2 regions of the Shinella sp. 838 genome follow, and region 1 is predicted to be linked to the other one. Evidence: riboswitches for the same ligand, from Rfam matches in the RefSeq annotation. Region 1 holds a riboswitch; the other holds the start of a gene.

Region 1 (3,965 bases):
GGTGGTATATACCCCGAGAGAGGTATTTTATCCGTAAATCGGCTGTGGAAGGAGTATATCCAGCGACAGCCCATTTCGGTTGCCGCGGGAGGATCGGGGGAGCGGCGGCGTCATGCGGGTGGATTTCACGGCACTTTTTCACACGCTTGCGGACTGGACCGGTGCGCCGGAAAACGCCGACCGGCAGACCAGCGACCGGCAGACCGGCGAGACCCTGCTTGCGATGATGCGGGCCCTGGTGCGTTTCGACGACATCGTCATCTTCGCCTATCACGAGAAGGCGCGGCCGATCGATCTCTTCAGCACCTTCGATGCGGATGACCACCACGTCTTCGTAACGCTCTACCAGGCCGGACCCTACCTGCTCGATCCGTTCTACCGCACGACGCGGGCCGGTCGCGCCGGCATCTTCCGCATGCGGGAGCTGGCGCCGGACCGGTTCTTCTCGAGCGAGTATTTCCGCACCTATTATTCGCAGACGCGGCTTGCCGAAGAGCTCGGCTTCTTCGTTCCGGTGGAAAGCGGCGTGACCGTTGTGGTCTCGCTGATGCGGCGGGAGAAGACCGGTGTCTTTCCGGCGCAGGAATTTGCGCTGCTCAGCGATACCGAACCCTTCGTCGCCGCCCTCGTGCGGCGCGCCTGGAGCGGCCTTGGCGAGCGCTTTGCGGAAACGGGGCAGGGACGGGGCCGCCGGAGCGAACCCGTGAGCGCGGCCGACCGGGTGTGGCGCAAGCTGAACCTGACGGATCGCGAGGCCTCGATCATCGAACTCGTCCTGCAGGGGCACTCGTCGGAATCGATCGGCCTGAAGCTCGATATCTCCACCGGCACGGTGAAAGTCCATCGCCGCAACGTCTACCGCAAACTCGGCATCTCCTCGCAGATCCAGCTGCTGTCGATCTATCTGAAGAACCTTCAGGGGTAGACGGGGCGGCAGGCATGTCGACTGGAAAGAGCAGAGGCGGTTCTCCTCCCTCCGTCGTCCTCGGGCTTGACCTGGGGATCCATGCCGCGGGTGGGGCGTGGATTGCAGTTCGAACCCGACCATGACGAAGAGGTTAGGGAGAAGGGCGCAGGCGTGCGAAGGAAAACATAGCGACTGGCGTGACCGTGGCGCTTTCAGGGGGGCGACGGGCATGCAGGGCGTGATGGGGGTAGCCCACGCAAAAGGCCCGGCATGGCTGCCGGGCCCCGTCTAGTCTTTTCAACGGTTTGCGGGCCCGTCCTGACAGATCGATTCCGCGCCTTCAAACTTTGATTCAGGCGACCGTCGCCAGCGCCACCTGCGCCCGGGCATCGATGATCTGCCGGGCCGCGTTGGCGGCTTCCTTGCCCTTGATGACGAAATGGTCGCGGAAGAAGGCGATGTGGGCGTCCGATTCCTGGAAATTGTGCGGCGTCAGCACGGCCGAGAGCACCGGCACGTTGGTGTCGAGCCCGACGCGCACGATCGCGTCCACCACGGTGCCGGCGACGAAATCGTGGCGGTAGATGCCGCCATCGACGACGAGGGCGACGCCGAGAATGGCGGAGTAACGGCCCGTGCGGGCGAGAAGCTGGGCATGCAGCGGGATTTCGAGGGCGCCGGGCACGTCGATGATATCGACCTCTTCGGCGCGGCCGCCGAGCGCGGTCCATTCGGCGACGAAGGAATCGACCGCCTGATCGACGATGCCGGCGTGCCAGCGGGCACGGATGACGGCGATGCGGGCGGAGGGGGTGGCATTCACATTCATGTCTAGGCCTTTCAAGGGTTGAGCCATTTTGCAACGGTCCCCTTGGGCGAACACGCAGGACGCGGCCCACCAGTGACGGCGGGTTTCTCCTGCTTGCTCTCTTCCATCCGGACTGTGACCGTCGGCTCCGGCATCGCACCGGATCTGCTGACCCTTCCGTTTTGCGGAAGGCGCTTGCGGGCTCCGGGTTTTGACGCCCGATACCGCCGGTGGGGAGTTTCGCCCCGCCCTGAGAACGGGTGAAGACTAACCGGCGAGCGCCCGCAGATCAAATCCGCGGGCGACGCAAAAGGCGCAAATCACGACAGATTTTTCCAAAGCGTGGCCGAAGCTTGGAAAAGTGCTTCACGGCCGCGCCGGACTGCTCAGTCGCGGATGACCAGGAGATCGCCGGCCGTGAAGCGCAGCGTGACCGTGTCGCCGACGGTCGGCGGCACAAGGCCCGGGCTGTTGAACATGTCGAAGGAGATGACGCTGCCGCCGACCTTCATGCGGGTGCGGATGACCGAGCCGAGGAAGTTCGAGGAGACGACCTCGCCCGTCAGCGCCGTGTCGCCCTTCGCATCGGGCGCGATGGAGCCGGCTTCCGGGCGCAGTGCCAGCGAGACGGTGTCGCCGGCCTTCGCATTGCCGAGCGGCTCGCGCAGCGTCACGCCCTGATCGCCGATCGAGACGCGGTTGGCGGTGGGGTCGACGACTTTCGCCTCGATGAGGTTCAGCGTGCCGACAAAACTGGCGACGAAGCGGGTTGCCGGCCGGTTGTAGATATCGGCCGGTTTGCCGATCTGGTCCGCCTTGCCGGCATTCATCACGACGATGCGGTCGGAGATCGACAGGGCTTCTTCCTGGTCATGGGTGACGAAGACCGTGGTGATGCCGAGCTGCTGCTGGATCTGCCGGATTTCCTCGCGCAGCGACACGCGGATTTTGGCGTCGAGGGCGGAGAGCGGTTCGTCGAGCAGGAGAACCTGGGGCTTGGGCGCCAGCGCGCGGGCGAGCGCCACACGCTGCTGCTGGCCGCCGGACATCTGGTAGGGGTAGCGGTCGGCGAGATGGTCGAGCTTGATCAGCCCGAGCATTTCCTTGACGCGGGCGTCGATCTCCGCCTTGGGCCGGCCGGCGACCTTGAGGCCGAAGGCGACGTTTTCCGCGACGTTCATGTTCGGGAAGAGGGCGTAGGCCTGGAACACCATGCCGATGTTGCGCTGGTTGGGACGCAGGTTCACCTGGCTCTTGCCATCGATGGTGATCGCCCCGCCCGACGGCGTCTCGAAGCCGGCGATCATGCGCAGCACGGTGGTCTTGCCGCAGCCCGACGGGCCGAGGAACGAGACGAACTCGCCCTTTTCGATCGACATGTTGAAATCCTTGACGACCTGAACGGGGCCGAAGGACTTCTGGAGGCTGGTAAGAGTGAGAAAGCTCATGGAAAATCCTTAAGTCGCGCTCTGCGCGCCCTTCTGGAAACGGGAAACAAGCTGGATCAGGCCGAGGCAGCCCCAGGTCAGCGCGAAGGACATCACCGCAAGCGCCGCCGGCTCGTAGGCGCGATTGGCGCCGAGAAGCTGCATGTACGGGCCGAAAGCCGGGCGGTTGAGCAGGGCGGCCATGGTGAACTCGCCGATGACGATGGCGAAGGTCAGGAACGCGCCCGACAGCACGGCGACCAGAACGTTCGGCAGGATGATCTTGGCGAGGATCGTCGTCCAGCCGGCGCCGAGGCTCTGCGCGGCCTCCGTCAGCGTGGCGATGTCGATGGAGCGAAGGCCCGTATCGACGGAGCGATACATGTAGGGCAGCGCCAGCGTCGCATAGCCGAACATCAGGAGGATGTTCGTGCCGGTGATTGAACCCGTCAGCGGCAGCCAGCTCGAGGTGTTGTAGAGCCTGATATAGCCGAAGACGATGACGATGGCCGGGATGACCAGCGGCAAGAGCGTGATGAACTCGATATAGGGACGAAGGCCCGGCAGCTTCAGGCGCACCCAGTAGGCGGTCGGTACCACCAGCAGCACGCCGAAGACGATGGTCGCGAGCGCCATTAGGATCGAATAGGTGAAGGTCTCCTGGAAGCGCGGATCGCCGAGCACGACGGCATAGGCATCCAGCGAATAGACGCCGCGGCGCATCTTCAGCGAGAAGTTGGTCATGCCGAGGAGCGGCAGGATGAAATAGAGCAGCCCGAAGATGAGGGCGCCCCAGGCCCAGAACTTCTTCATTTCAGCCACC
Region 2 (3,965 bases), on a different contig from region 1:
CTATCCCATGACATCCGGCCGGCTCGACCGCAAGACGATGGAGGACAAGGCGCGCGCCGGCCTCCAGCGCCTTGGCCTCGACGTTTCGCCTGATCGCCTCGTCGAAGGGCTTTCGACCGGAAAACAGCAACTCATCGAAATCGCCAAGGCGCTGACGCTCAATGCGCGCCTGCTCATCCTCGACGAGCCGACCGCGGCGCTCGGCGGCGAGGAGACGCAGGCCCTCTTCCGGCAGATCGAGCGGCTGAAATCCGAAGGCGTCGGCATCATCTACATCTCGCACCGGCTGGAGGAGATCCGCCAGATCACCGATCGCATCGTCGTCATGCGCGACGGCGCCAAGGTGCAGGAGTTCGACAGCGGCGACGTGCCGATCCGCACGATCGTCGAGGCCATGGTCGGCCGCTCGCTGGAGCGCATGTTCCCCGCGCTCCCCGTGTCAACGGAGGAGGTGGCGCTGGAGGTGCGCAGCCTCTCCTCACCGACCAAAGCCTTTCGCGACATCAGTTTCGCCGTCCGCAGGGGCGAGGTTTTCGGCATTGCCGGGCTGATGGGCGCCGGCCGCACCGAGCTTGTGCGTGCCATCACCGGCGCCGATCCGATTTCTGCCGGCGACGTGTTTTTGCATGGCAAGCCGGTGACGCCGCGCTCGCCGATCGATGCGATCCGCAACGGCATCGTCCTCGTGCCGGAGGATCGCAAGCTGCAGGGCGTGGTGCTCGACCATTCGATCGCGGAAAATATCGGCTATGCCAACCTCGGCGAGATCGCGCGCAGCGGCTGGCTCTCCACCCGCCGCATTCGCGAATTCGCCGAGGATTACATCAAGAAATTCGGCGTGAAGGGCCGCGGCGGACAGAATGCCGGTGAACTCTCCGGCGGCAACCAGCAGAAGGTGGTGCTGGCCAAATGGCTGGCGCGCAAGCCGCAGGTGGTGGTGCTGGACGAACCGACGCGCGGCATCGACGTCGGCGCCCGCTCGTCGATCTACGATCTCATCATGGACCTTGCGCGGGAGGGCGTCGCCGTCATCGTGGTCAGTTCCGACCTCGAAGAGGTGCTCGGCGTGTCCAGCCGCATCATGGTCATGGCCCAGGGCAAGCAGGCCGGCATCCTGAACCGCGAGGACGCGAACGACGTCTCGGTCATGGAACTGGCAACGATTTGAACAAGGAAGCATTCATGTCTGACATCACGCTCAACGCGCCGAAACTGTTCGATCTCTCCAGCAATGTCGCCTTCGTGACCGGCGCCGGCAGCGGCATCGGCCAGCGCATCGCCATCGGCCTCGCCCAGTGCGGCGCCGATGTCGCGCTGCTCGACCGGCGCACCGACGACGGCCTCGCCCGGACGGCCGACTTCATCGCCCGGGCCGGACGCCGCAGCATCCAGATCGCCGCCGATGTCACCAGCGGCGCGGCGCTCGCCGAGGCGGTCGCCCGCACCGAAGCGGAACTCGGCTCCCTGACGCTCGCCGTCAATGCGGCCGGCATCGCCAACGCCAATCCGGCGGAGGAGATGGCGGAAGACCAGTTCCAGACGATGATGGACATCAACCTGAAGGGCGTTTTCCTCTCCTGCCAGGCCGAAGCCCGTGCCATGTTGAAGACCGGCCGCGGCGCGATCGTCAATATCGCCTCGATGTCCGGTGTCATCGTCAACCGCGGCCTCAGCCAGTGCCACTACAATGCCTCCAAGGCCGGCGTCATCCACATGACCAAGTCGATGGCGATGGAATGGGTCGGCCGCGGCATCCGCGTCAACACGATCAGCCCGGGCTACACCGCGACGCCGATGAACACCCGGCCGGAAATGGTGCACCAGACGAAACTCTTCGAGGAACAGACGCCGATGCAGCGCATGGCAGCTGTCGACGAGATGGTCGGCCCGGCCGTCTTCCTCCTCTCGGAGGCCGCGAGCTTCGTCACCGGCGTCGATCTCCTCGTCGACGGCGGCTTCTGCTGCTGGTAGCCGTCGGGAATTCTGCGCGGCCGGCGATGCCGGCCCTTGCATTCCTCCACCAGAATTCCCTATTTACGCCTGTTCTCAGGGCGGGGTGAAACTCCCCACCGGCGGTATCCGGAGCGATCCGGGAGCCCGCGAGCGCTTCCGTTGACGCGGAAGGTCAGCAGATCCGGTGCGATGCCGGAGCCGACGGTCACAGTCCGGATGGAAGAGGACATGTCTGCGGAACCGTCCTTCACCCGGGCGGTCGCGGGCCTGTTCGCCCAAGGGATTGAAACGCCGGCATCGGCAACCCTTGAAAGGCAATGAAATGGCACTCTCGAAAATTGAAGACGCAATCGCGGCCTTTGCGCGCGGCGGCATGATTGTCGTCGTGGATGACGAAAACCGGGAAAACGAAGGCGATATCATCGTGGCCGCGGATGCGGTGACCCCGGAAGCGATCGCCTTCATGATGAAACACGCCCGCGGCCTGATCTGCGTGGCGATGGAAGGCGAGCGGCTCGATGCGCTCGACATCCCGCTGATGGTTCCGCAGAACACGGAGTATCTTCATACGGCCTTCACCGTCTCCGTCGATTACCTTCCCGCCACGACGACCGGAATTTCGGCCGCCGATCGCGCGGCAACCGTCAAGGCGCTCATGGACCCCGCGAGCCGGCCGGAAGACTTCGCCCGCCCGGGCCACATCTTTCCCCTGCGCGCGCATCCGCGTGGGGTGCGCGGCCGTCCGGGCCACACGGAAGCTGCGGTCGATCTCGCGCGCCTTGCCGGCAGGAGCCCGTCGGGCGTGATCTGCGAGGTCGCCAACGATGATGGCACGATGGCCCGTCTGCCCGAACTGATCGATTTCGCGGCCATCCACCAGCTGCCGTTGATCAGCATCGAGGACCTCATCGCCCATGTCGCCGCCCGTGACGGCAACATGCCTGCCGTCGCCGCATAACGATCCGGTCAAGGACCATGCCGCTGTGCGTGAGTTCGGCGGCATGGGCGTGGCAGTTCCGTCAATCCGTTGCGGCGGTGTCGTTCGCGGTGTGCAGGAAGGTCTGGAACTGCTCCTCCGGCACGAAGGCGCCGCCCGTGGTCCAGATGATGTGGGTGGCCCCGGTTAGATGGTCGCCGATCCGCTGATATGCGCAGAAGTCCTTGCCCGCCGGATGTTTCACGATGAAATCCGGGCCGGCAAAGCCGGCGGCGGCGGAGGGTTCGAGGCGCAGGTTCTGGTTTTGGTGGGCGCTGAGGAGCCAGCGGAAGAGGGATGCGTCGTCGACGGTGAAGATGCCGGCCAGCATGCGGCGCATGACGGTGGCGACGAAGGCCGACATGCGGGCGACGGCCATGCCGTCCGCTTCCGTTCTGTTGGTCAGGCCGACGTCGTAGACCGAGACGAGATCTTCGGAACCGCTCATGAGATGGACCAGCGCACAGGGCGACTGAACCGGCTCCACGAAGAAGCAGTGCACATTGTCCCCGAAGACCTTCTTTGCACCATAGGCGACGCCGCCCGGTGCGCCGCCGATGCCGCAGGGCAGGTAGAGGAACAGCGGATGGTCGGCATCGACGACGATGCCGCGGGCCTGAAGCTGTTCGGCGAGTTCCAGCGCGGCGACGCTGTAGCCGAGGAAAAGGTGCCGGGATTGCTCGTCGTCGACGAAATAGATCGTCGGGTCAATCTCGGCGGCGATACGGGCATTTTCCACCGCGGTCGTATAGTCGGCATCGTGCCGGACAACCTCGACGCCGAGCCGCGTCAGCCGTTCCACCTTCCAGGCCTTGGCATCGGCGGACATGTGCACCGTCGCCCTGAAGCCGAGGGCGCGGGCCGCGACGCCCACGCTGAGCCCGAGATTGCCGGTGCTGCCGACGGCGATGGTGTAGCGGGAAAAGAAGGCTTTCGCGTCCGGCGCGGCAAGGCGCCGGATGTCTTCATCCGCCATCAGCAGACCCTCGCGCCGGGCCAATAGTTCGGCAAACAGGAAGACCTCGTAGACGCCGCC

Evidence for each region. Region 1 has a riboswitch for FMN ahead of P9A16_RS04460 (6,7-dimethyl-8-ribityllumazine synthase). Riboswitches for the same ligand answer to the same signal wherever they lie in the genome.
Region 2: linked by a shared signal. The riboswitch ahead of ribB (3,4-dihydroxy-2-butanone-4-phosphate synthase) and the one ahead of P9A16_RS04460 (6,7-dimethyl-8-ribityllumazine synthase) in region 1 are both predicted to bind FMN.

What each region holds. Positions count from the first base shown of each region.
Region 1 covers NZ_JARSBQ010000001.1:940,632-944,596, forward strand. Annotated here, with positions in the region: gene P9A16_RS04455 (helix-turn-helix transcriptional regulator) at 113-925, shown strand; gene P9A16_RS04460 (6,7-dimethyl-8-ribityllumazine synthase) at 1,260-1,736, opposite strand; FMN riboswitch at 1,828-1,977, opposite strand; gene P9A16_RS04465 (ABC transporter ATP-binding protein) at 2,102-3,163, opposite strand; gene P9A16_RS04470 (ABC transporter permease) at 3,173-3,955, opposite strand; gene P9A16_RS04475 (ABC transporter permease) at 3,952-3,965, opposite strand, start outside.
Region 2 covers NZ_JARSBQ010000010.1:39,482-43,446, reverse strand. Annotated here, with positions in the region: gene P9A16_RS24615 (sugar ABC transporter ATP-binding protein) at 1-1,168, shown strand, start outside; gene P9A16_RS24610 (SDR family oxidoreductase) at 1,183-1,971, shown strand; FMN riboswitch at 2,039-2,185, shown strand; gene ribB (3,4-dihydroxy-2-butanone-4-phosphate synthase) at 2,276-2,911, shown strand; gene P9A16_RS24600 (D-serine ammonia-lyase) at 2,973-3,965, opposite strand, start outside.